Regions from separate parts of the Variovorax sp. 10L426 genome, predicted to be linked through region 1. Evidence: predicted binding sites of a transcription regulator. Region 1 holds the regulator's gene; the other holds the start of a gene.
What was found. The regulator HrcA, encoded in region 1, represses chaperone genes, less so after heat shock. The targets are predictions, from matches to a motif close to TTAGCACTCNNNNNNNNNGAGTGCTAA.
Positions count from the first base shown of each region.

Region 1 (11,546 bases):
GGTCGCCGTCGATTGCCGTGCCTCGTCGTCACTTGGCGAGGGTGGGAGATGGTTCGACGAGCGGGAGTGGCCAGAACTCGGAATACCGGCGCCGGTGCGCAAGCTGCTGGCGAACGGCGGTTGAGGAGGCCGCACGAGCGGTCAGGCTCCGTCCAGCTCGCGGTGCCTTTTGAGGGCTGCCCATTTCGCGCCGAACCCGCGCGCCAGTTGCTCGACGAGGAAAACCGAGCGGTGCTGACCGCCGGTGCAGCCGATGGCCACGGTGACATAGCTGCGATGGTCTTGCGCGAGTGCGTCCAGCCATCTTCCGAGGAACTGTTCGATATCGGCGTACATGCGCGCGACATCGTCGTGTTCCCGCAGCCACTCGATGACGGGCGCGTCGCGACCGGTCAATGGTCGCAGCGCAGCCACGTAGTGTGGGTTGGGCAGCATGCGGACGTCGAACACGTAGTCGGCATCGAGCGGCACGCCACGCTTGAACGCGAATGACTCGAACACCAGGGTGAGGGTGCTCTGCGGCGCCGAGATCAGCGACTTGACGTAGCTTTGTAGTTGCGCCGGTCGGATGATGCTGGTGTCGATCACGTCGGCGCCGTCGCGCAGATCAGCGAGCAACTCCCGCTCGAGTTCGATGGCCTGGACCAGCACGCGCTGCTGCTCGGGTGCGTCGGTGTGGCCTTCGTGCCGGGACAACGGGTGCCGGCGCCGGGTTTCCGAATAGCGCCGCACCAGCGCGTCGGTCGTCGAGTCGAGAAACAGCGAGCGCAGCGATACGCCTTCGCGCCGCAAGACTTCGAGTTGCTGAGGGACCAGTGGCAGTGAAACACCGCTGCGGACGTCCATGGCGATTGCCACCCGCGCCGTCTGTTGTTGCTGCTGCAATGCGATGAAGGGCGCTAGCAGTTCTGGCGGCAGGTTGTCGACGCAGTAGTAGCCCGCATCCTCGAGCGCATGCAGCGCCACCGACTTGCCGGAGCCGGACATCCCGGTGATCAGGACGAGTTCCAGGCTCACGTTGAGGTCTCCCGCGCCTTGCTGCCCAGCATCTCGCGCGCGTGCGCCAGTGAGGTCTGCGATACGCGTTCGCCGCCGAGCATGCGCGCGATTTCCTGTGCCCTGCCTTCGCTGTCCAGCACCGAGACGCCGCTTTCGGTGCGAAGACCGTCCTGGCTCTTGGCGCCGGTCTGGCGCTTCGCAACAACGAGGTGGTGATCGGCACAGGCGGCCACTTGCGGCAGGTGGGTGACCGCAAGGACCTGTCGGTCGCGGCCGAGCTGCTTCATGAGGCGGCCGACGGTCTCCGCGACCGCGCCGCCGACGCCGGCGTCGACTTCGTCGAAAATGAGGGTCTGTGCCGCACCGAGTTCACTGGTTGTCACGGCGATGGCCAGCGCGATGCGCGACAACTCGCCACCGGAGGCCACCTTGCCAATGGAGCGTGGCGTGCTGCCTGCATGCCCGCTCACCAGGAATGCGATGTCCTCGAGGCCGGACCGGCCGGGTTGCGGCAACGGCTGTAGCGCGACTTCAAAGCGACCGCCCTTCATGCCGAGCTCTTGCATGGCCTGCGTCACCGCTTGGGCGAGCCTGGGCGCAGCCTGCTTGCGCGCCTTGCCCAGTGTCTTTGCTTCCTTCATATAGGCCTGCTGCGATGCCTGCTCGGCTCGTTCGAGCGCGTCGAGGTCGCTTTGGGCATCCAGGGCCTGCAACTCGTCTTGCCACCCGGAAAGCAGAGCCGGAAGCTCCCCGGGCTGACGTCTGTAGCGTCGGGCGAGCGACATCCAGAGACCCATCCGCTCATCCAGTTCGGCGAGCTTCTCTGGGTCGGTGTCGGCCTGACGGAGATACCCGTGCAGCGAATGGGCAGCGTCTGCGGCTTGCGCCACACTCGACGCCAGGACCTCGCCGAGTACCTTGAACTCGGGTTCGATGTGCTCACAGTTTTGCAGCATCGTCACGGCACGGCTGAGCGCGGCCAGCGCGCCGCCATCGTCGTCTTCGAGTGCAGCGCATGCGCCCTCGGCGGCATCGATGAGCGCATGCGCATTGGAAATGCGTGCGTGATTGGCTGAAAGCTCTTCCCACTCGTCGGCACCGGGCGCCAGTTTCATCACCTCGGCGACCTGCCACTGGAGGCGTTCCCGCTCGCGTTGCAGGGAATCCTGTGCCGAGCGCGCGGTTTCGAGCGAGGACATGGCTTGCCGCCAGGCGTGCCATGCGCTGTCGAGCGCGGTGGTCGTGACGCCCGCGTAGGCGTCGAGCAGACCGCGAACGGCCTCGGGGCGCGTCAGGCTTTGCCATGCATGTTGGCCGTGGATGTCGAGCAGGCGGTCGCCGAGTTCGCGCAACTGTGTCGCGGTGGCGGGGCTGCCGTTGATCCAGCCACGGCTGCGTCCCTGAAGGTCGACCGTCCGGCGAAGCATCAAGGAATCCCCGGCCTCGAACCCTCCTTCGTCCAGCCAGTTGCCCAGGGCCGGGTCGGCATCGAACTCTGCAGTGACGTCCAGCCGCTCGGCGCCTTCGCGCACTGAACCGGCGTCGGCGCGATTGCCGAGAGCGAGCTGTAGAGCATCGATCAGGATCGACTTACCCGCGCCTGTCTCCCCGGTAAGGACGGTGAAGCCCTTGGAGAGATCGAGCTCCAAGGCGCGCACGATCACGAAATCGCGCAATGCGATGCGGCGCAATGCCATTTCAGGAACCTCCTTCGTTCCAATGCAGTTTTTTGCGCAGCGTGTCGAAATAGCTCCAGCCCCTGGGATGCAGGAAGCGGACGCGGTAGTCCGAGCGGCGCACGACGACCCGATCGCCGATGGCCAGTGTTGCGAGGGATTGCATGTCGAAATTGGCGCTCGCGTCGCGCCCGCCGACGAGTTCGATCGAGACTTCCTCGGCATCGGGAAGCAGGATCGGCCGGTTGGAGAGCGTGTGTGGTGCGATCGGCACCACGATCCAACCGGGAACCGCCGGATGCAGCAGGGGCCCGCCCGCCGACAACGCATAAGCCGTCGAACCCGTGGGTGACGCGATGATCATCCCGTCGGCGCGCTGATTCGCCACGAAATGACGGCCGACCGTCACGCGCAACTCCACCATGCCCGACGTCGCGCCGCGATTCACGACGACGTCATTCATGGCTTGCGCGTCAAAGACCGACACACCGTCGCGCATCACCTGCGCGTGCATGAGGCTGCGGTGGTCTTCTTCGTATTCGCCGGCCAGCATCGGGATCAGCGTCGCTTGGTAGTTGTCGAGGGCGATGTCTGTGATGAAGCCAAGCCGCCCCCGGTTGATGCCGATCAGCGGGACACCGTAGGGCGCGAGCTGCCGTCCGATACCGAGCATGGTGCCGTCGCCGCCGACCACCAGGCCGAGGTCGCACTCCTCGCCGATTTCTTCCACCGTGAGCGCCTTGTAGCGACTTACCTCGATGTCGTCGGCCTGGGATTGCTCGACGAAGACCGTGCACCCTTGTGCTTCGAGAAAGGCACCGATGCCCTCCATGACTTCATCGAGCGCGCCGCATTGCGCCCGCGCACCGGAAGCCTGGTACTTGCCTATGAGTGCGACGTGACGAAAGCGGGAGCTCATCTACAAATTACAACATTAAAATTGCCCGATGCTGGACGACCGCGCCAAGTTGCTGCTGAAGACACTCGTCGAGCGCTATATCGCCGAGGGGCAACCTGTGGGGTCGCGCACGCTGTCTCGCGCGTCGGGGCTGGATCTTTCGCCTGCGACGATTCGCAACGTGATGTCCGACCTCGAGGGGCTCGGTCTGATCGCCAGCCCTCATACATCGGCAGGTCGGATCCCGACCGCACGCGGGTACCGTCTTTTCGTCGACACCATGCTGACTGCGCAGCGCGAGCACCTTGCCGCGCCGAGTCTTGCGCCTGACCAACCGCAGAAGGTCATCGCCAATGCGGCGAATCTGCTGTCCAACCTGTCGCAGTTCGTGGGAGTCGTGATGGCACCGCGGCGCGCCTCGATCTTCCGACAGATCGAATTCCTTCGACTTTCCGATCGCCGATTGCTTGTGATCATCGTCTCGCCAGATGGCGACGTGCAGAACAGGGTGATCTTTCCGGAGGCGGACTATTCGCAATCGCAATTGGTCGAGGCGTCCAACTACATCAATGCCCACTACGCCGGGCTGTCGATCGAGCAAGTGCGGGATCGCCTTCAGTCGGAGGTCGAACAACTGCGGGGAGAGATCGCCGAACTGATGCAGGCGGCTGTCAAGGTGAGCTCCGAAGTCCTGACCGAGGCGCAAGACGAGGTCGTGATCGCCGGGGAGCGTAATCTTCTCGCGGTGACTGATTTCTCCAGCGATATGGGCCATTTGCGCCGCGCGTTCGAACTGTTCGAGCAAAAAGCGCAACTGATGCGCCTTCTGGATGTTTCCAGCCAAGCCGAAGGCGTGCGCATCTTCATCGGTGGCGAGAGCCAGGTCGTTCCTTTCGACGATCTCTCCATCGTGAGCGCGAATTACGAAGTCGATGGGCAAGTGGTCGGAACGCTCGGTGTCATCGGGCCAACAAGAATGCCGTATGACCGCATGATCCAGATCGTCGACATCACTTCGAAGCTCCTCACGAACGCATTGAGTCACCGGAAGTAAGGAGTGAGCTCTGCGGCCCACTAGAATCCGCATCGCGTGGGCCGTTAGCTCAGTTGGTTAGAGCAGCGGACTCATAATCCGTTGGTCGCTGGTTCAAGCCCAGCACGGCCTACCACCAGTTCTTCTTCGCTTTTGCGCGAAGGTTCAGCACTTCGAGACAGGGCACCAGATTTGGATGCTATACTCGCAAGCTGTGCGGCTGTAGCTCAGTTGGATAGAGTACTTGGCTACGAACCAAGGGGTCGTGGGTTCAATTCCTGCCAGCCGCACCACTCTCATAAAAGGGTTAGCTCGTTAACGCGAGCTAACCCTTTTTCTTTTGGCGCGACCTTTGCGCCAACGCGATGTACACAGGCCATGAAAAAGCCCGCCGAAGCGGGCTAAAGGACCTTGGAGTCCAGAGGAGAGCACCAATTATGAGCGTCTCCTGTAAATTGTGGTTGAAACTAGGTCACTTGATGTAAACAAGGCGCGCTGCAGGTGGCGTTGACACTACCGCGCGCATGGCCGCAAGCACCAGAGGATTCGTCCGCAGCGATAATTTGCCGGCGGCGACGCCAGCGCCGCTTGGATCCATTTGGCCTCGATTCGAGCTGATGCGAATCGAGCGCTTCCATCTCTGGCGCTCATGGGGACGACCAAGATGAGTTCATTGCAAATGTTCCTGCCGGTCTCTGAGCCCGCACGCAGTGAGGCACTGTCCCGCCTGCAGCGAACCCACCACTTGCCGCGGCATCTCGTAAAGGGCATCGCTCGTGGGGAGCAAGGCAGACGAGGATTGGACATATCGGCCGACACCCCGCAAAGTCAGCAAGCCGTGCCAGATTCAGAAGTGTCCATGCCTGATCAGCAATCGGGCTGAACCGGGCGGGCCCCGGAACGGGCCGATTCCAGCGTCCGACGAAGGCCCGGTGGTGTGATACAACCGGCGCCCGATCCTGCTGCGGGTCGAAGGCTGGAGCAATGAGCAAGGCATTCACGAAGGAAATCGAAACCGACGACGATGACGGTAGCGAAGGCGGCGCGCTGCCTCCGCTGCCCGCTGGCGGCAAGAATTACATGACGCCCGCTGGTTATGCTCGTTTGCGTGCCGAATTGCTCGATCTGATGGACACGGAGCGCCCCAAGGTGGTCGAAGCCGTGCACTGGGCTGCAAAGAACGGCGATCGCTCCGAGAACGGCGACTACCTCTACGGCAAGAAGCGTCTGCGAGAGATCGACCGCAGGATTCGATTTCTCACCAAGCGACTCGAAGTCGCCGAAGTCACCGATCCGTCTGTGCATCACGGTAGCGACCAGGTGTTTTTCGGCTCGACAGTGCATTACGCCGACGAAAACGGCGAAGAGCGTGCGGTCACCATTCTCGGAATCGACGAAGCGGACAGCGCGCAGTCGCAGGTCAGTTGGATTTCGCCGATTGCGCGCGCGCTGCTCAAGTCCCGGGAGGGCGATGTGGTCAAACTCGCCACGCCGGGCGGCGTGCATGAGATCGAGGTGCTGTCGGTCAGCTACCCGGCGCCTTCAACCGGGGTCGGTTGAACGGTTGGGGATTCAGGGGACCGGCACGGTCCGCGCGGCAGCGAGGACGGAAGATGTCCGCCGCACCGCGCGCAACACGGCGTCGAGATGCGTGCGATCACGCACTGCGATCACGAACCGCAGATCCGTCGAATCCTGCGGCGTCTCGTCAGCCATTTCCACATGCGTAATGTCAGCCTCGGCGTCCGCCAGCGTCGCCGCGACGCGTGCCAGAACGCCTTTGTCGTTTCGCACGGTGATGACCACCCCCGTCTCGAAAGTCCGAACCGGGTCATCGGCCCATTCGACCGCGAAGAATCTTTCGCTGTCCTTGTAACGAAGTCGCTGGCCGACGCCGCATTCCTCGGTGTGAACGACCAGTCCTTCGCCATGTCCGAGGTAGCCGACGATCGGGTCGCCCGGGATAGGACGGCAGCACAGCGCAAAGCGCACGGATGAATTCTCGCTGCCGTCCAGCGTCACTGCGCCTTGCGAGACGGCGTCGTGCGCCGCGAAGCGCTCGCGGCTGAGCATCAGCGCATCGGGTTTTTCCCCGCGCTCGGCCATCAGCGCCATGAGCCGTTTCGCCACGATACTGGCGATGCGCTTGCCCAATCCGATGTCGGTCAGCAGTTCAGAGCGCGTGCGATTGCCGGTGAAGCGCAGGAGTTTTTCCCAGAGTTGTTGATGCTCCGCGTCGTCTTCCGGCAAGTTGCCCAGACCTTCGGCGCGCAAGGCCTGCGCCAGCAGCTTTTCGCCCAGACCTTCAGACTCGGCATGTGCGAGGGTCTTGAGGTAGTGACGGATCTTCGAGCGGGCCCGGCCGGTCCGCACGAATCCGAGCCAGGCGGGATTCGGGGTCGACACCGGCGCCGTGATGATCTCGACGACATCGCCGTTCTTGAGTTCGGTGCGCAACGGAACCTGATCGCCGTTGATGCGCGCCGCCGAGGTATGGTCGCCGATGTTGCTGTGAATCGCGTAGGCGAAGTCGACCACAGTCGCTCCGCGCGGCAGCGCCATGATCTGACTCTTCGGCGTAAACACATACACCGCATCGGGAAAGAGGTCGACCTTGACGTGATCCCAGAATTCGGCCGCGTCGCGCGTTTCGTCCTGGATGTCGAGCAGCGACTGGAGCCATTTGGCGCCCAGGCGCTCGCTGGTTGCCGCAGTCGGCTCCGCAGCCTTGTAGAGCCAATGCGCCGCAACACCCGATTCGGCAACCACGTGCATGGCCTCGGTCCGAAGCTGGAATTCAACGTTGACGCCGGCAGGGCCCACCAGCGTGGTGTGCAGGGACTGATAGCCGTTGAGCTTGGCAATCGCGATGTGGTCCTTGAACTTACCGGGCAGCGGCTTGTACATCTGGTGGAGGATGCCGAGTCCGGTGTAGCAGGAGATCACGGTGGGGACGATCAACCGGAAACCGTAGATGTCGGTGACCTGGGCAAAGCTCAGGTGCTTTTCGTCCATCTTCCGGTAGATCGAATAGAGCGTTTTCTCGCGGCCGGCGATTCGTACACTCATCCCGGCGTTGGCAAAGGCCGTTTCCACTTCCTGTTGGACCTTCTGAATCAGGTCCCGGCGGCGCCCTCGTGCCTTGGCAACTGCTTTCGCGAGGATGGCGTAACGCCATGGGCGCAGGTGTCGGAATGACAGGTCCTGCAGTTCCCTGTACGTTTGATTGAGGCCCAGTCGGTGCGCGATCGGTGCGTAGATTTCAAGCGTTTCGCGGGAGATGCGCGCCCATTTTTCGCGCGGCGCATCGTCCAGCGTGCGCATGTTATGCGTCCGGTCCGCCAGCTTGACCAGGATGACCCGCACATCGCGCGCCATGGCGAGGAGCATCTTGCGGAAGGACTCCGCCTGGTTCTCTTCGCGGGTGTTGAAGCGAAGCTTGTCCAGCTTCGTGAGGCCGTCGACCAGTTCTGCCACCGGGGCGCCGAACCGCTCGATCAGCTCGGATTTGGTCACGCCGCAGTCTTCGATGGCATCGTGCAGCAGAGCGGCCATCAGTGCCTGCGCATCGAGCTTCCATTCTGCGCACTGGGCGGCGACGGCGATAGGGTGGGTGATGTAGGGTTCGCCACTGTTGCGTAGCTGTCCCAGGTGCGCCTCGTCGGCAAAGCGATAGGCGCGGCGAACCTGGTCGATGTCTTCCGCACCCAGATAGTCGAGCCGATCGGTCAGGGCGGCGAAACTCGCGGCGGCCGCATTCAGCGCCGCCGGACTCGGCTGGGGGTTTCGAGGAGCCTCGGACTGGGGCTTGACGACCGCACTCATAGCTACCACTTTAGCGTGGCAGCCGAACAGACGCATTCAGCCATAAAAAAAGCACCGCATGCGGTGCTTCCTTGTTGCATGTCTGCATCAACTCAACCAGGGACCTTCTTGAGCATCTCCAAGCCGATCTTGCCTTCGGCGATCTCGCGCAGTGCAGTCACACCGGGCTTGTTCTTGCTTTCGATTTTCGGGGCATGTCCCTGGCTCAGCATGCGCGCGCGGTAGGTTGCGGCCAGCACGAGTTGGAATCGATTGGGGATGTGTTGCAGGCAATCTTCGACAGTGATGCGGGCCATGAGGATCTTTCGGCGGTGGGCGGACGGTTGGCGGATCAGGGAATGTTCAGCGCGGCAAAGGTGCTCGCACGTGCGCGGCGCTGTGCAGAGTAGCGAAGCCGCTGAGCGTGGACAATCGCTTTCAGGTCGAAAAGTGCGCGCTCAAATACCTCGTTGATTATAACGAAATCGAACTCGTTGGCCCGTGCCATCTCTTCGGCGGCATTCCGCAGTCGCAATTCGATGACGGAAGCGCTGTCCTCGCCGCGACGCTCCAGGCGGGAACGCAATTCCTCCCAACTTGGGGGAAGAATGAAGATCATCACCGCATTCGAAAACGTCTTCCGGATCTGCAGCGCACCCTGGAAATCGATCTCGAGAATGACGTCCGCGCCCTGTGCGATGCGTTCCTCGATCGCCCTCTTGGACGTGCCGTAGCGCTGACCGTGGACATGCGCCCATTCGACGAAGGCCTCGGCCGCCACCATCGCGTCAAACTCCGAATGGGAGGCGAAGAAGTACTCCCGGCCGTGCTTTTCCTGGCCGCGGGGAGGGCGCGTCGTGTGCGAGACCGAAGGTTGAACGGCCGAATCGAGTTCCATCAAGGCTTTGACCAGACTCGATTTGCCGGCGCCGCTGGGCGCCGCGACCACGAAGATGTTGCCGGGGTAGTCCATTCGCTGGTTCTCTATTCGATGTTCTGGACCTGTTCGCGCATTTGCTCGATCAGGACCTTCATGTCCACGCCGATGCGCGTGAGCTCGAGCGTCGCGGATTTTGAACCCAGCGTATTGGCCTCACGGTGCAACTCCTGGATCAGGAAATCGAGTCGCTTGCCGATTTCGCCGCCCTTTTTCACGAGGCGCTCGATCTCGTCGAGATGGGAGTTCAACCGGGTCAGTTCTTCCGCCACATCGATGCGGATTGCGTAGGCGGTGGCTTCGGTCAGCGCGCGATCCTGGGCCGCTTCCGGGAGTATGGCGCCGCCGCTCAAGCCCATGGCCTCCTGCCAGCGCTCAAGGAATCGCGTACGTTGCTGCTCGACAAGCATCGGCACCAATGGCAGCGCCTGGGTCGCGAGCGCGCGCAGTTGCGCGAGATGGTCCTGCAACATGCGGGCGAGGCGCGCGCCTTCGCGTTCCCGAGAAGAAAGCAGGGCCTTCAGCGTCTTTTCGCTCAGTTCGGCAAGTTCAGGCCCCCAGTCTCCCTTGCTCGCAGTGTCGCCGGCGGCGAGCCGCAGGACGTCGGCAACGCTGAGATCCCGGGCGCTCGGCAGCCATGACTTGATCTGGTCCTGCACGCCGTTGAGACGCTGAAGCAGCTTGGACGAAGGCTCACCGATGCCGGCGGCGGCCGTGGATTCGATGGCGGCGCGCACTTCGACCTTGCCGCGCTTGAGTTGCCCGGTGATCAATTCGCGCAGCGCCGGTTCGTGCTGGCGCAGTTCCTCGGGCAACTTGAAAGTCAGGTCCAGAAATCGGCTGTTGACCGAACGGATTTCGACCCCAAGACGAGCTCCGGCGTGGGGGCGCGCCTCGGCTTCGGGGTGGCTGCCTGCGGGGCTGTTCTGCCCGCTGGCGTAGCCGGTCATGCTGTAAACTGGCATCGCGCCTCGCTGTGAATCTGTTGTTTGCACCGTGACGTCGGCACGGCGTTCGCTTGCCGCACCATCGCCTTCGGGCGAAACTCCCGGATTATGTCAAAGGTCAAACCTTCGCCCTTGCTGCCTGATACGGTCATTGGCGGCTATCGCGTCGTGCGCCGGCTTTCAGCCGGTGGCTTTGGTGTTGTTTACCTGGCCGTCGACCACAGCGGCCAGCAGGTTGCCATCAAGGAATATCTTCCTTCGTCCCTCGCGACGCGGGGCACCGGCGAATTGTCGCCGCAGGTCTCGCCCGAAAAGCTCTCCCTTTACCGATTGGGGCTGAAGAGCTTCTTCGAGGAAGGGCGTTCGCTCGCGCAGATCTCGCATGCCTCCGTTGTGAGCGTTCTCAATTTCTTCCGCGAGAACGAAACGGTCTATATGGTCATGAATTACCTGGAAGGGGCGACCCTGCAGGACTTCGTCGTCACCGCGCGCGACCTCAAGAAGCAGAAGGTATTCCGCGAATCCACGATTCGTTCGTTATTCGACGAGATCCTGCGAGGCTTGCGCATCGTTCATCAGCACAAGATGCTGCACCTGGATATCAAGCCCGCCAACATCTTCGTGACGGACGACGATCGGGCGGTCATGATCGATTTCGGGGCCGCGCGCGAAGTGCTGTCGAAGGAAGGCAACTTCATCCGGCCGATGTACACCCCCGGCTTCGCGGCGCCCGAGATGTACCGTCGCGACTCGTCCATGGGGCCGTGGACCGACATCTACGCCATCGGTGCGTGCATCTACGCCTGCATGCAGGGGTATCCCCCGAACGATGCCCCCCAGCGCATCGAGAAGGATCGCCTTGGTCTCTCTCTGTCCCGGCTGCGCGGCATCTACTCCGACAACCTGATCGAAGTGGTCGAATGGTGCATGTCGCTCGACCCGCTTTCGCGTCCGCAGTCGGTGTTCGCCTTGCAGAAGGAGCTGAGCCGCGAAGGCGAACGCCGCTATACCAAGCTCACGGTTGGCGAGAAAGTAAGACTTTCGATCGACAACATGCGTTCATTTGAAAAGAAGGGGCTGCCGAAGGCGGCAGCGCCGACGACACGCCCGGCATGAAATTTTCTGTTTTTCAAGTCAGCCGCAAGGGCGGTCGTCTCAAGAACGAAGACCGCATGGGCTACTGCTACACCCGCGAATCGGGGTTGTTCGTGCTGGCCGACGGCATGGGCGGGCATCCCGAAGGCGAAATCGC
Region 1 covers NZ_JBFTJF010000020.1:37,955-49,500, forward strand. Annotated here, with positions in the region: gene mutY (A/G-specific adenine glycosylase) at 1-124, shown strand, start outside; gene rapZ (RNase adapter RapZ) at 142-1,017, opposite strand; gene recN (DNA repair protein RecN) at 1,014-2,696, opposite strand; gene AC1DHL_RS24690 (NAD kinase) at 2,698-3,594, opposite strand; gene hrcA (heat-inducible transcriptional repressor HrcA) at 3,623-4,627, shown strand; tRNA gene AC1DHL_RS24700 (tRNA-Ile) at 4,666-4,742, shown strand; tRNA gene AC1DHL_RS24705 (tRNA-Arg) at 4,823-4,899, shown strand; gene greB (transcription elongation factor GreB) at 5,591-6,166, shown strand; gene AC1DHL_RS24715 (RelA/SpoT family protein) at 6,179-8,431, opposite strand; gene rpoZ (DNA-directed RNA polymerase subunit omega) at 8,524-8,727, opposite strand; gene gmk (guanylate kinase) at 8,763-9,383, opposite strand; gene AC1DHL_RS24730 (YicC/YloC family endoribonuclease) at 9,395-10,312, opposite strand; gene AC1DHL_RS24735 (serine/threonine protein kinase) at 10,403-11,410, shown strand; gene AC1DHL_RS24740 (PP2C family protein-serine/threonine phosphatase) at 11,407-11,546, shown strand, end outside.

Region 2 (11,546 bases), on a different contig from region 1:
GTGCCATAGCCCGGCACCGGCGATGACCGCCAGCGCGGCCAGAACCGGGCGTCGAGACAGCCTGGGGAAGTGCGAGAGAGGGGTCATGGCGGTGCTGCTCCTTGCATGTGGCTTGGCATCGAGAGGCTACTTCTTCATTTCATCCTTGGCCATACCGTCCTTCGCCATGCCGTCCTTCGACATCGAGTCCTTCTTCATGGCGTCCTTGGACATGCCGTCCTTCGCCATGGCGTCTTTCTTCATGCCGTCCTTGGACATGCTGTCTTTTGCCATGGAGTCCTTCTTCATGCTGTCCTTGCTCATGTCGTCGGCAGCGAATGCCGAGGCAGATCCGATGGCCATGAAGGCGGCGAGGAGTGTTGCGGAGGGCTTGTTCATTCCAGTGTCCTTGTGAGTCGAAGTTTTCAATGGCACGGTTCAAGAGAACACGGCCACTCGTTTTCAACAGCGCCGAGTCGGGATCGACTCAACTGCCGCCGAACCAGTTGTAGCCCTGGTCTTCCCAATAGCCGCCAGGGTAGGTGTTGGTGACGAAAATCGCCCGGATGTGCTTCGGGTTCTTGTAGCCAAGCTTCGTGGGCATGCGCAGCTTCATCGGGAAGCCGTACTTCGGAGGCAGTGGCTGGTCGTCGTAGGTGAGCGTGAGCAGGGTCTGCGAATGCAGCGCCGTCGGCATGTCGATGCTGGTGTAGTAGTCGTCGGCGCACTTGAAGCCGACATATCTGGCGCTGGTGTCCGCGCCGATCCTGCGCAGGAAATCGGCGAAAGGAACGCCGCCCCATTTGCCGATCGCGCTCCAGCCCTCGACGCAGATGTGGCGCGTGACCTGGTCCCGCTGCGGCATCGCGCGCAGCTCTGCCAATGTCCAGCTTCGCTTGTCGGCGACCAGGCCGGTGACTTCGAGCCTGTAGCCGTCCTCCGCCACTTCGCGGACCTCGTCCTCGCCGTAGTAGGCGTTGAACGGGAACGGCCGCGTGATCATCGATTCGGGATAGGTCGGCGCCAGCCGGTTCGGATCGAACAGCCAACCCTGCGCCGCGTCGTTGAAGCGAGAGATGCGGGTGAGCGCCGCCTCGACCGTCGCGTTGTCGCTGATGCTGCAGCCGCTCAGCAGCGAAAGGCCGCCCAGCGTCAGCGAGCGCTGAAGAAAGGCACGTCGTGCGGGTTGCTCGATGCGGCGGCCGATGAGCTTGCGTGCCTCCGCCAGCACTGCGTCTCTGTCCACGTCGGCCAGCACGGCCGGGGAGGGGCGCTTGAAGATCTTCATGCTGCTTCCTTGCCGTGGCTGCTCAGCATCGTGAGCAGCGTGCGCGGGACCAGCGCCACCATCACGAGGTGGACGGCGACGAAGGCAACCAGCGCAGCCATCGCGCAGAAGTGAATACGGCGGGCGAACTCGTACCCGCCGAGCAGTTCGCGCAGGCCTGCAAACTGGACCGACTTCCAGAGCACCAGGCCCGAGAGGACGAGCACCGCGATGTCGATCATCACGAACAGGTACGCCAGGCGCTGGACGTTGTTGTAGCGCCGCGGGTCCGCGTGCGAGAGCTTGCCGCGCAACGCCGCAAGCGCGTCGTGCCAGATGCCGGCCGGCGACAGCGGGAAGAACTTGCGCCAGAGTCGCCCGCTCACCACATTGAGCGCGAGATAGGTCAGCCCGTTGATCGCCAGCAGCCACATCGCGGCGAAGTGCCATTGCAGCGCGCCGCCGAGCCAACCGCCCAGCGTGATCGAGGCCGGAAACTCGAAGTCGAAAAGCGGCGAAGCGTCGTAGATGCGCCATCCACTGGTGACCAGCACCAGCACCGCAAGGGCGTTGAGCCAATGCGTGATGCGCAGCCACAGCGGGTGGATGGGTGCGTTGCCGGTTGATGAAGACTCGCGTTGCATGGGGCAGATTCTTGGGCTGACCCGATGGCCGTTTCATCACGAAGAGTTCAATTAATCGTGATAAATGCGCCGCCGATATCGCCGCACAATCCACTTTCATGGACTCCGCCAAACGCGTTCTGATCGTCGAGGACGATGCCCACATCGCCGAGCTGATGGGCATGCACCTTCAGGATGAGGGCTACGCCATCACGCACGCAGCCGATGGCGACGCCGGCTTGCGGGAGCTCGAACGCGGCAGTTGGGACGCATTGATCCTCGACCTGATGCTGCCGGGTGTCGACGGCCTGGAAATCTGCCGCCGGGCCCGTGCGATGACGCGCTACACGCCGATCATCATCACCAGCGCCCGGTCCAGCGAGGTGCATCGCATCCTGGGGCTCGAACTTGGCGCCGACGACTACCTGGCCAAGCCCTTCTCGGTCCTGGAATTGGTGGCACGGGTCAGGGCTTTGCTGCGGCGCACTGATGCGCTGGCGCGCAATGCACGGATGGAGGCAGGGCGCCTGGACATCGGCAACATCGGCATCGATCCGGTGGCGCGCGAGGTGCAGGTCGACGGCAAGCCCGTCGAGCTCACGCCGCGGGAATTCGATCTGCTGCACTTCTTCGCGCGCCATCCGGGCAAGGTGTTCTCGCGGCTTGACCTGCTCAACCATGTGTGGGGCTACCAGCACGACGGCTACGAGCACACGGTCAACACGCACATCAATCGCCTGCGCATGAAGATCGAGGCCGATCCGTCGCAGCCGCGCTGCATCCTCACGGTCTGGGGGCGCGGCTACAAGCTGGCGGCGCAGGAGGCCGGATCATGAGCCTCGGTGCCAGCCTTTCGCGCCGCATCTCCATCGTCTTCGCCGTGCTGCTGCTGGCCTGCTGCGGTGCCTCGATCTGGCTGCAGATGCACGCCAACGTCCGCTACGAGCAGGAGGTGACGCAGCGTCTTTCGCAGGGACTTGCGGCGCACATCGCTGAGAACTCGACCTTGATGGAGCGCGACGGGCTCAATTCTGCAGCCGTGACCGACTTGTTCGACAAGCTGATGGCGGTCAATCCGAGCGTCGAGGTGTACCTGCTGGGCCTCGACGGCCGCATCAAGGGACAGGCCGCGCCGCCCGGGCACCTGAAGCGCGACCGGGTCGATCTCGCTCCGATCCGGCTGCTGCTCGATGGCGCGCCGCTACCGATCGTTGGTGACGATCCGCGTGGCAACGGCGCCCGCAAGGTCTTCAGCGCGGCGCCGCTGCGCGTCGATGGCCGGGAGGTCGGCTACGTCTATGTGGTGCTGTCGGGCGAAGAGCGCGATGCGCTGCTGGCCGATGCCGCAGCGAGCAATGTGCTGCGCACGACGCTATGGTCGGTGGCGCTGGTGGCTCTGTTGGGCTTGATCGCCGGGCTCGTGGCATTTCGCCTGATCACGCGTCCGCTGCGCGAGCTGACCGGGGCGGTGCGCAAGTTCGAGAAGGACGGCGTGGCGGCGCTCCAGGAGGTGGCGCCGGACTTCGAACGCGTCAGCCGGGGCCGCGACGAGATCGCGACGCTCGCCCAGGCCTTCGCGCAAATGACGCAGCGCATCGCCGAGCAATGGCGCGAGCTCACGCAGCAGGATCAGCAGCGGCGCGAACTGTTCGCCAACATCTCGCACGACCTGCGCACGCCGCTGACTTCGTTGCACGGCTACCTCGAGACGCTGTTGATCAAGGCCGACACGCTCGACATCGCGGAGCGGCGCCGCTATCTCGAGATCGCGCTGGCGCAGAGCCGCAAGGTGTCGCGGCTGTCGCAGGAGCTGTTCGAACTGGCGCGGCTCGAATACGGTGTCGTCAAGCTCGAGAAGGAGCAGTTCGCACTGGCCGACCTCGTGCAGGACGTGTTCCAGAAGTTCGAGTTGGCGGCCGAAGCGCGGCAACAGCGGCTGGTGGCCGACATCGCGCCGGATCTGCCTGGCGTGACCGCCGACCTCGGCTTGATCGAGCGCGTGCTGACCAACCTGCTGGACAACGCGATCCGCCACACGCCCGCGGGCGGCGAGATCATGGTGCAGTTGCGGCAGGACAAGGCCGGCGTGCAGGTCGAGATCAGCGACACCGGTCCGGGCATTCCGAGCGAGCTGCGCACAGCAATCTTCACACGGCCGATGTTTTCCTCGACGGGTGGCCGCAGTGGCGGGCTGGGGCTGGTGATCGTCAGACGCATCCTTCAATTGCACGGCAGCGACATCCGACTGATGCCGCGGCTCGACAAAGGGGCCGTGTTCTCGTTTCTGCTGAGCTCATAGCGGGCCGGCGGGCAAGCGCTCCAGACGAAAAAAGCCCCGGGGCTTGCGCCGCGGGGCTTTTGGGGCTTTTGGGACTGGCTGGAAGCCGGGCCGGGGGGATTACATCCCCATGCCGCCCATGCCACCCATGCCGCCCATGTCGGGCATGCCGCCGCCGGCCGACTCTTCCTTCGGTGCGTCGGCGACCATGGCTTCGGTCGTCAGCAGGAGGGAGGCCACCGAAGCTGCGTTCTGCAGAGCGGTCCGGGTCACCTTCGTCGGGTCCAGGATGCCCAGCTCGAGCATGTCGCCGTAGCTGTCGTTGGCAGCGTTGAAGCCGTAGTTGCCCTTGCCGGCCAGAACGGCGTTCACGACCACGCTGGCTTCGCCGCCGGCGTTGTTCACGATTTCGCGCAGAGGCGCTTCGATGGCCTTGAGCACCAGCTTGATACCGGCGTCCTGGTCAACGTTGTCGCCCTTGAGCTTGTCGCCCACGGCTTGCTTGGCGCGCAGCAGGGCCACGCCACCACCGGCAACCACGCCTTCTTCCACTGCAGCGCGGGTCGCGTGCAGGGCGTCTTCGACGCGAGCCTTCTTTTCCTTCATTTCGACTTCGGTGGCAGCGCCGACCTTGATCACTGCCACGCCGCCGGCCAGCTTGGCCACGCGCTCTTGCAGCTTTTCGCGGTCGTAGTCGCTGGTCGCTTCCTCGATCTGCACGCGGACTTGCTTCACGCGGGCTTCGATGTCGGCACCAGCGCCCGAACCGTCGATGATGATGGTGTTTTCCTTGCCCACTTCGATGCGCTTGGCTTGGCCGAGGTCGGCCAGCGTCACCTTCTCGAGGGTCAGGCCCACTTCTTCAGCGATGACCTTGCCGCCCGTCAGGATGGCGATGTCTTCGAGCATGGCCTTGCGGCGGTCGCCGAAGCCAGGTGCCTTGACGGCCACGACCTTCAGGATGCCGCGGATCGTGTTCACGACCAGGGTCGCCAGGGCTTCGCCTTCGACTTCTTCGGCAATGATCAGCAGCGGACGGCCGGCCTTGGCCACTTGCTCCAGCGTGGGCAGCAGGTCGCGGATGTTGCTGATCTTCTTGTCGAACAGCAGCACGAACGGGTTGTCCAGGATCGCGCTTTGCTTTTCGGGGTTGTTGATGAAGTAGGGCGACAGGTAGCCGCGGTCGAACTGCATGCCTTCGACGACGTCGAGTTCGCTGTCGAGCGACTTGCCGTCTTCCACGGTGATCACGCCTTCCTTGCCGACCTTGTCCATCGCGTCAGCGATGAGCTTGCCGATGGTTTCGTCGCTGTTGGCCGAGATCGAGCCGACTTGCGCGATTTCCTTCGAGGTCGTGGTGGCCTTCGAAGCCTTCTTGAGCTCTTCGACCAGGGCCGTCACGGCCTTGTCGATGCCGCGCTTCAGGTCCATCGGGTTGATGCCTGCGGCCACGTACTTGAAGCCTTCGCGAACGATGGCTTGGGCCAGCACGGTCGCGGTGGTGGTGCCGTCACCGGCGTTGTCCGAAGTCTTGGAAGCCACTTCCTTCACGAGCTGGGCGCCCATGTTCTGGAGCTTGTCCTTGAGTTCGATTTCCTTGGCGACCGACACGCCGTCCTTGGTCACGGTGGGGGCGCCGAAGGAGCGCTCGAGCACCACGTTGCGGCCCTTGGGGCCCAGGGTCACTTTGACTGCGTTGGCGAGGATGTTCACACCTTCGACCATGCGCGCGCGGGCTTCGCCGCCGAAGACTACGTCTTTTGCTGCCATGAGATTTCTCCGAGATTCAGTTGGATAAGGGGATGAAGGGGCGAGTGATTACTTCTCGACGACTGCGAACAGGTCGTCTTCCTTCATGACCAGCAGTTCGTCGCCATCGACCTTGACGGTCTGGCCGCTGTACTTGCCGAACAGGACGCGGTCGCCGACCTTGACGCTCATCGCGCCGAGTTCGCCCTTGTCGTTCTTCTTGCCAGGACCGACAGCCAGAACTTCACCCTGGTCGGGCTTTTCTGCGGCGTTGTCGGGGATCACGATGCCCGAGGCGGTCTTGGTTTCGCTTTCAATGCGCTTGACGATCACGCGATCGTGCAAAGGACGAAGTTTCATTGCATCTCCTGATAAGAAACGGGGTTTGGTCCGGGAGCCGGCGACGGGCCGGCTCCGCATCGTTTGAGAGCCGGTGTTGTTAGCACTCAACTTCAACGAGTGCTAATGATAAGGGCGTTTTGCACGGTTTCAAGGCCGGGCCGTGCTGGATCGACGGTCGGCGCACCTGCCTTGAGGCAGATCAATGATCAGGGTTTACCCCTGATTGTCGTGGTGACGCCGGGCGCGCCAGGCACATTTTCGCGGTCGAGGTCGACCAGCAGGCGCGGGATCGTGGGTACCCGTTCAGCCTCGACCTTGCTGAACTCCTGGTCGCCGGCGACGAAGCGGATTTCGTAGTCGCCAAGCCTGATCGTGTCGTCGTGGACCAGCATCTGGGTTTCGATGCGATCGCCGTTCACGAATGTGCCGTTGCGGCTGCCGAGGTCCGTGATCGTGACGAAGGCGGGTTCGACCGTGACGACGGCATGCACGCGACTCGCCTGGAGCGAGTCGACGACGATGCTGTTCTGCGGGCCCCGACCGATCGTGTTGTCATTCGGCCCAAGCGAAACCAGCCTCTTTTCGCCAGAGGCCGTCGTCATGATCAGTTGCGGCATGTCGCGGAGTATGTGTCGTTTTGGCCGTCAATGGGGACTGCGGTGTCGTGGCCGCTTGAGATAGGCGTCCCGCACGATCAGCGCCATCGTCTCGACGGGCGTGAAGACAAGCGAAGCGCCGGCGAACACGGCAAAGCAGAAGTCCCCGAGTTGAAACACCGGTGCCGGATTCGGCTGAGCCAGGAATCGGCTGAGGACGACTGCATGGATCACGAAGAGAAAGAAGTTGGTCGCGACGGCCACCATCAGCAGCCGGCTTCGGAACATCGCCGAGCAGATGAGCGCCTGCAAGGTGGCAACGGCGAGCAACGCCATGCCCATGGGATAGCCCGCCGCATACGCCTCGAGACCGAGCGCCGCGAGGATGAGCGAGGCCGCCGCGAGGAGCGACGACTTGCGCCGCACGCCCGCTATGGCGGCCATCGGCCGCGTGGACGGCATCAGCGACGCGGCGTGCCGCCGAGCGCGTCGCTGGACCGGCCGAGCTGGAGCCTGACTTCACGCGCGAGATCGGAGTTGTTCCAAGGGCCGGCATGATTCATCAGCCATCCGCACATCAACACCACTCCCAGCACGCCGAAGGTGTAGAGGTCAGTTTCCATGGTCTGCTTCCCTGACAGTTCCGATGGCCCCAGTCTGCGACCTCATGGCCGGGATGGGTATCGGCCAATCGGCAGGTGTTGCCGATCCGGGACGTACTGCTTTCGGCATCGTTGGCTGACAGCGCGTCGTGGTCTACCTTGCGACCTGCGTGCCTTTGCGGTGCGTTCCAAGCATCTTGGCGCGGTCTTTCTCGATCTGCCTGAGCCGATCCAGCTGCGCCGGGCAATCGGCCTGCGTTGCGACCAGGACAACCGGGTTCCGGCGCAAGGCGGTGACGTTCTTCTCGACTTGGACCGGATCGCGGTGCTTGACGACCAGGCCGGCGGCGACGGCGGCCTTCGACTGCTTGTAGAACCCCTTCTCGAAGAGCGGCGTTCCGCAGCGCGCGGCGACCACGCGGTCGTCAGCTTCCTGTTGCTCGATGGACAGTGGGGAAACATCGACGGCTGGCTGGGCCGCAGCCGGCCACGAAGCGCCGATGGACACCACTGAAAAGCATGCAACGAAGACGGAACGCACTCTCATGGGAACCTCGCATTCGCGCGGTACGCGAATGCAGGATAAGAGTGCGTTTCGGCTCGACAGTTGCGAGTCGTCAACTGATCAACTGATTTTTCAGCGCGTAGTAGGTCAGGTCGCTGTTGGACGAGAGATTCATCTTCTCCATCAGGCGGCTGCGATAGGTGCTCACCGTCTTGACCGACAGCGAGAGATGCTCCGCGATGCTGCCCGCCGTCTCGCCGGTGGCGAGCTTCAGGAACACCTGGAACTCCCGTTCGGACAATTGCTCGTGCGGTGCGACGTCGTTGTTTCGATCGAGCTGGCGCGCCAGCAGTTCGGCCACGCCGGGCGTGATGTAGCGGCGCCCGAGCGAGATGATGCGGATCGCCTCGACGATCTCCATCGGATCGCATTCCTTGTTCAGGTAGCCGCTGGCGCCCTGACGGATGAGGTTCATCGCGTAGTGTTCTTCGGGGTAGCCGCTCAGGATCAGGATGCCGGTGTCGGGTGCCTTGGCGCGAACCATCGCAATGGCGTCGATGCCGCTCTGGCCGGGCATGGAGAGGTCCATGACCAGCACGTCGATCTCGGTGGAGCGCACCAGGTCGATGGCTTCGCGGCCGCTGGCCGCCTCACCGACGACGCGCAGGTCCACGTGCTGCGAGAAAAAGTCGCGAAGACCCGAACGCACGATGGCATGGTCGTCCACGATTCCAATCTTGATCATCTGATGCCCCTCGGTTGATGGCATGAAGAGAATGCCCTCGAAGGCCCTTCGATCGCGTCTGCATCCGCGCCGACAGCGCGTAGGAGAGACGCGACGATTTCAGAAGGTCAGGACGCGGGCGCGATCGCTGCATCGACGATGGTCTGTGCCTCGCCGAAGATGCGTTGCAAGTGATCCGCGCCGCGGAAACTCTCGCCGTAGATCTTGTAGATGTTCTCGGTCCCCGAAGGCCGCGCGGCGAACCATCCGCCTTCCGAGATGACCTTGATGCCGCCGATCGCCGCGCCATTGCCGGGGGCGTGACTCAGCACGCTCACGATTCTGTCTCCGGCGAGCTCGGTGGCGCGCAGTTGCTGCGGCGACAGTGCGGCCAGTTGCTTCTTCTGCGGGACCGTGGCGGGCGCGTCGATCCGATCGCCGACGGGGTGATCGAATTCCTTGGCGAGATCGGCGTACAGCGCGCCAGGGTCGCGGCCCGTGCGCGCAGTGATCTCCGCCGACAAGAGCGCCGCTGTGATGCCGTCTTTATCCGTCGTCCAGACCGAGCCGTCCCGGCGCAGGAAGGTGGCGCCGGCGCTTTCCTCGCCGACGAAGCCGAGCGACCCGTCCAGCAGGCCGTCCACGAACCACTTGAATCCGACCGGCACTTCGTACAGGCGGCGGCCGAGCCTCGCGGCCAAACGATCGATGAGTTGGGTCGAAACGACCGTCTTGCCCACGGCAGCGCCGGCGGGCCACTGCGGGCGATGCTGGAACAGGTAGTCGATGGCGACCGACAGATAGTGGTTCGGCGCAAGCAGGCCCGCAGTGCGGGTCACGATGCCGTGACGATCGTGATCGGTATCGCAGGCGAACCCCACATCGAAGCGGTCCTTCATGTCGAGCAGCCGCTGCATGGCGTACGGCGACGAGGGATCCATGCGAATCTGCCCGTCCCAGTCGAGTGTCATGAAGCCGAAGCGTGGGTCGACCACCTCGCTGACGACCGTGAGATCGATCTTGTACCGGTCTGCGATGGCAGCCCAGTAGTTGACACCGGCGCCGCCGAGCGGATCGACGCCCATGCGGACCTTGGCGGCGCGGATGGCGTCCATGTCGATGACGTTGCCGAGGTCTCCCACATAGGCGTCGAGAAAATCGTGGCGGCGTGTCGTCGACGCCCGCAACGCGGCCCCGTGCGGGATCCGCTTCACGCCATCGAGCCGCCGTTCGAGATAGCGGTTGGCTGCGGCTTCCATCCACCCCGTGATGTCCTGGGCGGCCGGCCCGCCGTTGGGCGGGTTGTACTTGAAGCCGCCGTCGCGTGGCGGGTTGTGCGAGGGCGTGACGACGATGCCGTCGGCCAGGCCGTCCTGCCGGCCGCGGTTGTGGGTGAGGATCGCGTGCGATACGGCGGGCGTCGGCGTGAACTCGTCTTTCGCTGCGATCATCACGTCGACGCGGTTGGCCGCGAGTACTTCGAGCGCGCTTTCGCCGGCCGGCCGCGAGAGCGCGTGGGTGTCGATGCCGAGGAAGAGCGGCCCGTCGATACCCTGGGTCTTCCGGTAGTCGCAGATAGCCTGCGTGATCGCGAGCACATGCCATTCGTTGAACGAGTGCTCGAGCGCCGTACCGCGATGGCCCGAGGTGCCGAAGGCGACACGCTGCGCCGGGACGGACGGGTCCGGAACGTTATCGTGGTAGGCCGCAATGAGTCCGTCGACGTCGATCAGCGACGCCTCGGGCGCCGGCTTGCCGGCAAGGGGACTGATACGTGTTGCCATGAGGAACCTCACGCCTTGGGCGGCGCACGCCTTGCCAGCTGCGCCTTGGCAGCAGCGACGACATGCGCGGCGTCGAAACCGAAATGGGCCTCGGCCACCTTCCCCGGCGCCGAGAGCCCGAAGGAACGCATGCCGAGGATCGCGCCGCCGCGGCCCACGTAACGTTCCCAGCCCAACGGTGAGGCCTCTTCGACGCAGACGCGCGCCGTGACGGCGGGTGGCAGCACGCCATCGCGGTATTCATCGCTCTGCTGTTCGAAGAGATCCCACGACGGCATGCTGACGACGCGCGCTGCGATCCCCTCGGCCTTCAATTGCTCGTAGGCGTCGATGCACAGCCTGACCTCGCTGCCGGTGGCAAGCAGCAGCACCTCCGGTCGCCCGTCGGGGGCGTCGGCGAGCACGTAAGCACCCCGGGCGACGCCGCTGGCGCTGGCGTACTTGCTCCGGTCGAACGTGGGCACTGCCTGGCGCGACAGCACGAGGCTCGCGGGACGATCGACGAGGTGCATCACGATTCGCCAGGCTTCCACGACTTCGTTCGCGTCCGCCGGGCGCAGCAACACCATGTCGGGCATGGCACGGAAAGAGGCGAGCTGTTCGACCGGTTGGTGCGTCGGTCCGTCTTCGCCCATGCTGATCGAGTCGTGCGTCCAGACGTAGATGACGGGGATGCCCATCATCGCGCTGAGCCGCACGGCGCCGCGGCAATAGTCGGTGAAGATGAAAAAGGTCGATGCAAACGCGCGCAACTTCGACAGCGTCATGCCGCTCGCCGCAGCGCACATCGCGTGTTCGCGAACGCCGAAATGGAAGTTGCGGCCACGGTGGCCGGCGCTGTCGAACTCGCCCGCGCCTTCGAAGCCGAGCGAGGTCTTGGTCGAGGGTGACAGGTCGGCAGCGCCGCCGAGCAGCCACGGCAGGCGCTTCGCAATCGCGTTCAACACCTTGCCTGACGAGTCGCGCGTGGCCATGCCCTTGGCGTCAGCGGGGAAGGAAGGCAGTTCGCTGTCCCACCCGTCAGGCAATTCGTGGCGCTGCATCTGGTCGATCTGCGCCGCGAGATTGGCGTGTTCTGCGCGGTATGCGGCGAAGCG
Region 2 covers NZ_JBFTJF010000006.1:244,872-256,417, reverse strand. Annotated here, with positions in the region: gene msrA (peptide-methionine (S)-S-oxide reductase MsrA) at 1-87, opposite strand, end outside; gene AC1DHL_RS11535 (pentapeptide MXKDX repeat protein) at 127-378, opposite strand; gene AC1DHL_RS11530 (molybdopterin-binding protein) at 467-1,267, opposite strand; gene AC1DHL_RS11525 (cytochrome b/b6 domain-containing protein) at 1,264-1,890, opposite strand; gene AC1DHL_RS11520 (response regulator transcription factor) at 1,989-2,705, shown strand; gene AC1DHL_RS11515 (sensor histidine kinase) at 2,702-4,168, shown strand; gene groL (chaperonin GroEL) at 4,268-5,917, opposite strand; gene groES (co-chaperone GroES) at 5,966-6,256, opposite strand; gene AC1DHL_RS11500 (FHA domain-containing protein) at 6,445-6,840, opposite strand; gene AC1DHL_RS11495 (hypothetical protein) at 6,883-7,278, opposite strand; gene AC1DHL_RS11490 (hypothetical protein) at 7,296-7,457, opposite strand; gene AC1DHL_RS11485 (hypothetical protein) at 7,591-7,983, opposite strand; gene AC1DHL_RS11480 (response regulator) at 8,054-8,686, opposite strand; gene pgm (phosphoglucomutase (alpha-D-glucose-1,6-bisphosphate-dependent)) at 8,794-10,449, opposite strand; gene tkt (transketolase) at 10,458-11,546, opposite strand, start outside.
Region 2: the regulator HrcA is predicted to act here: its motif matches at 6,336-6,362, upstream of groES (co-chaperone GroES).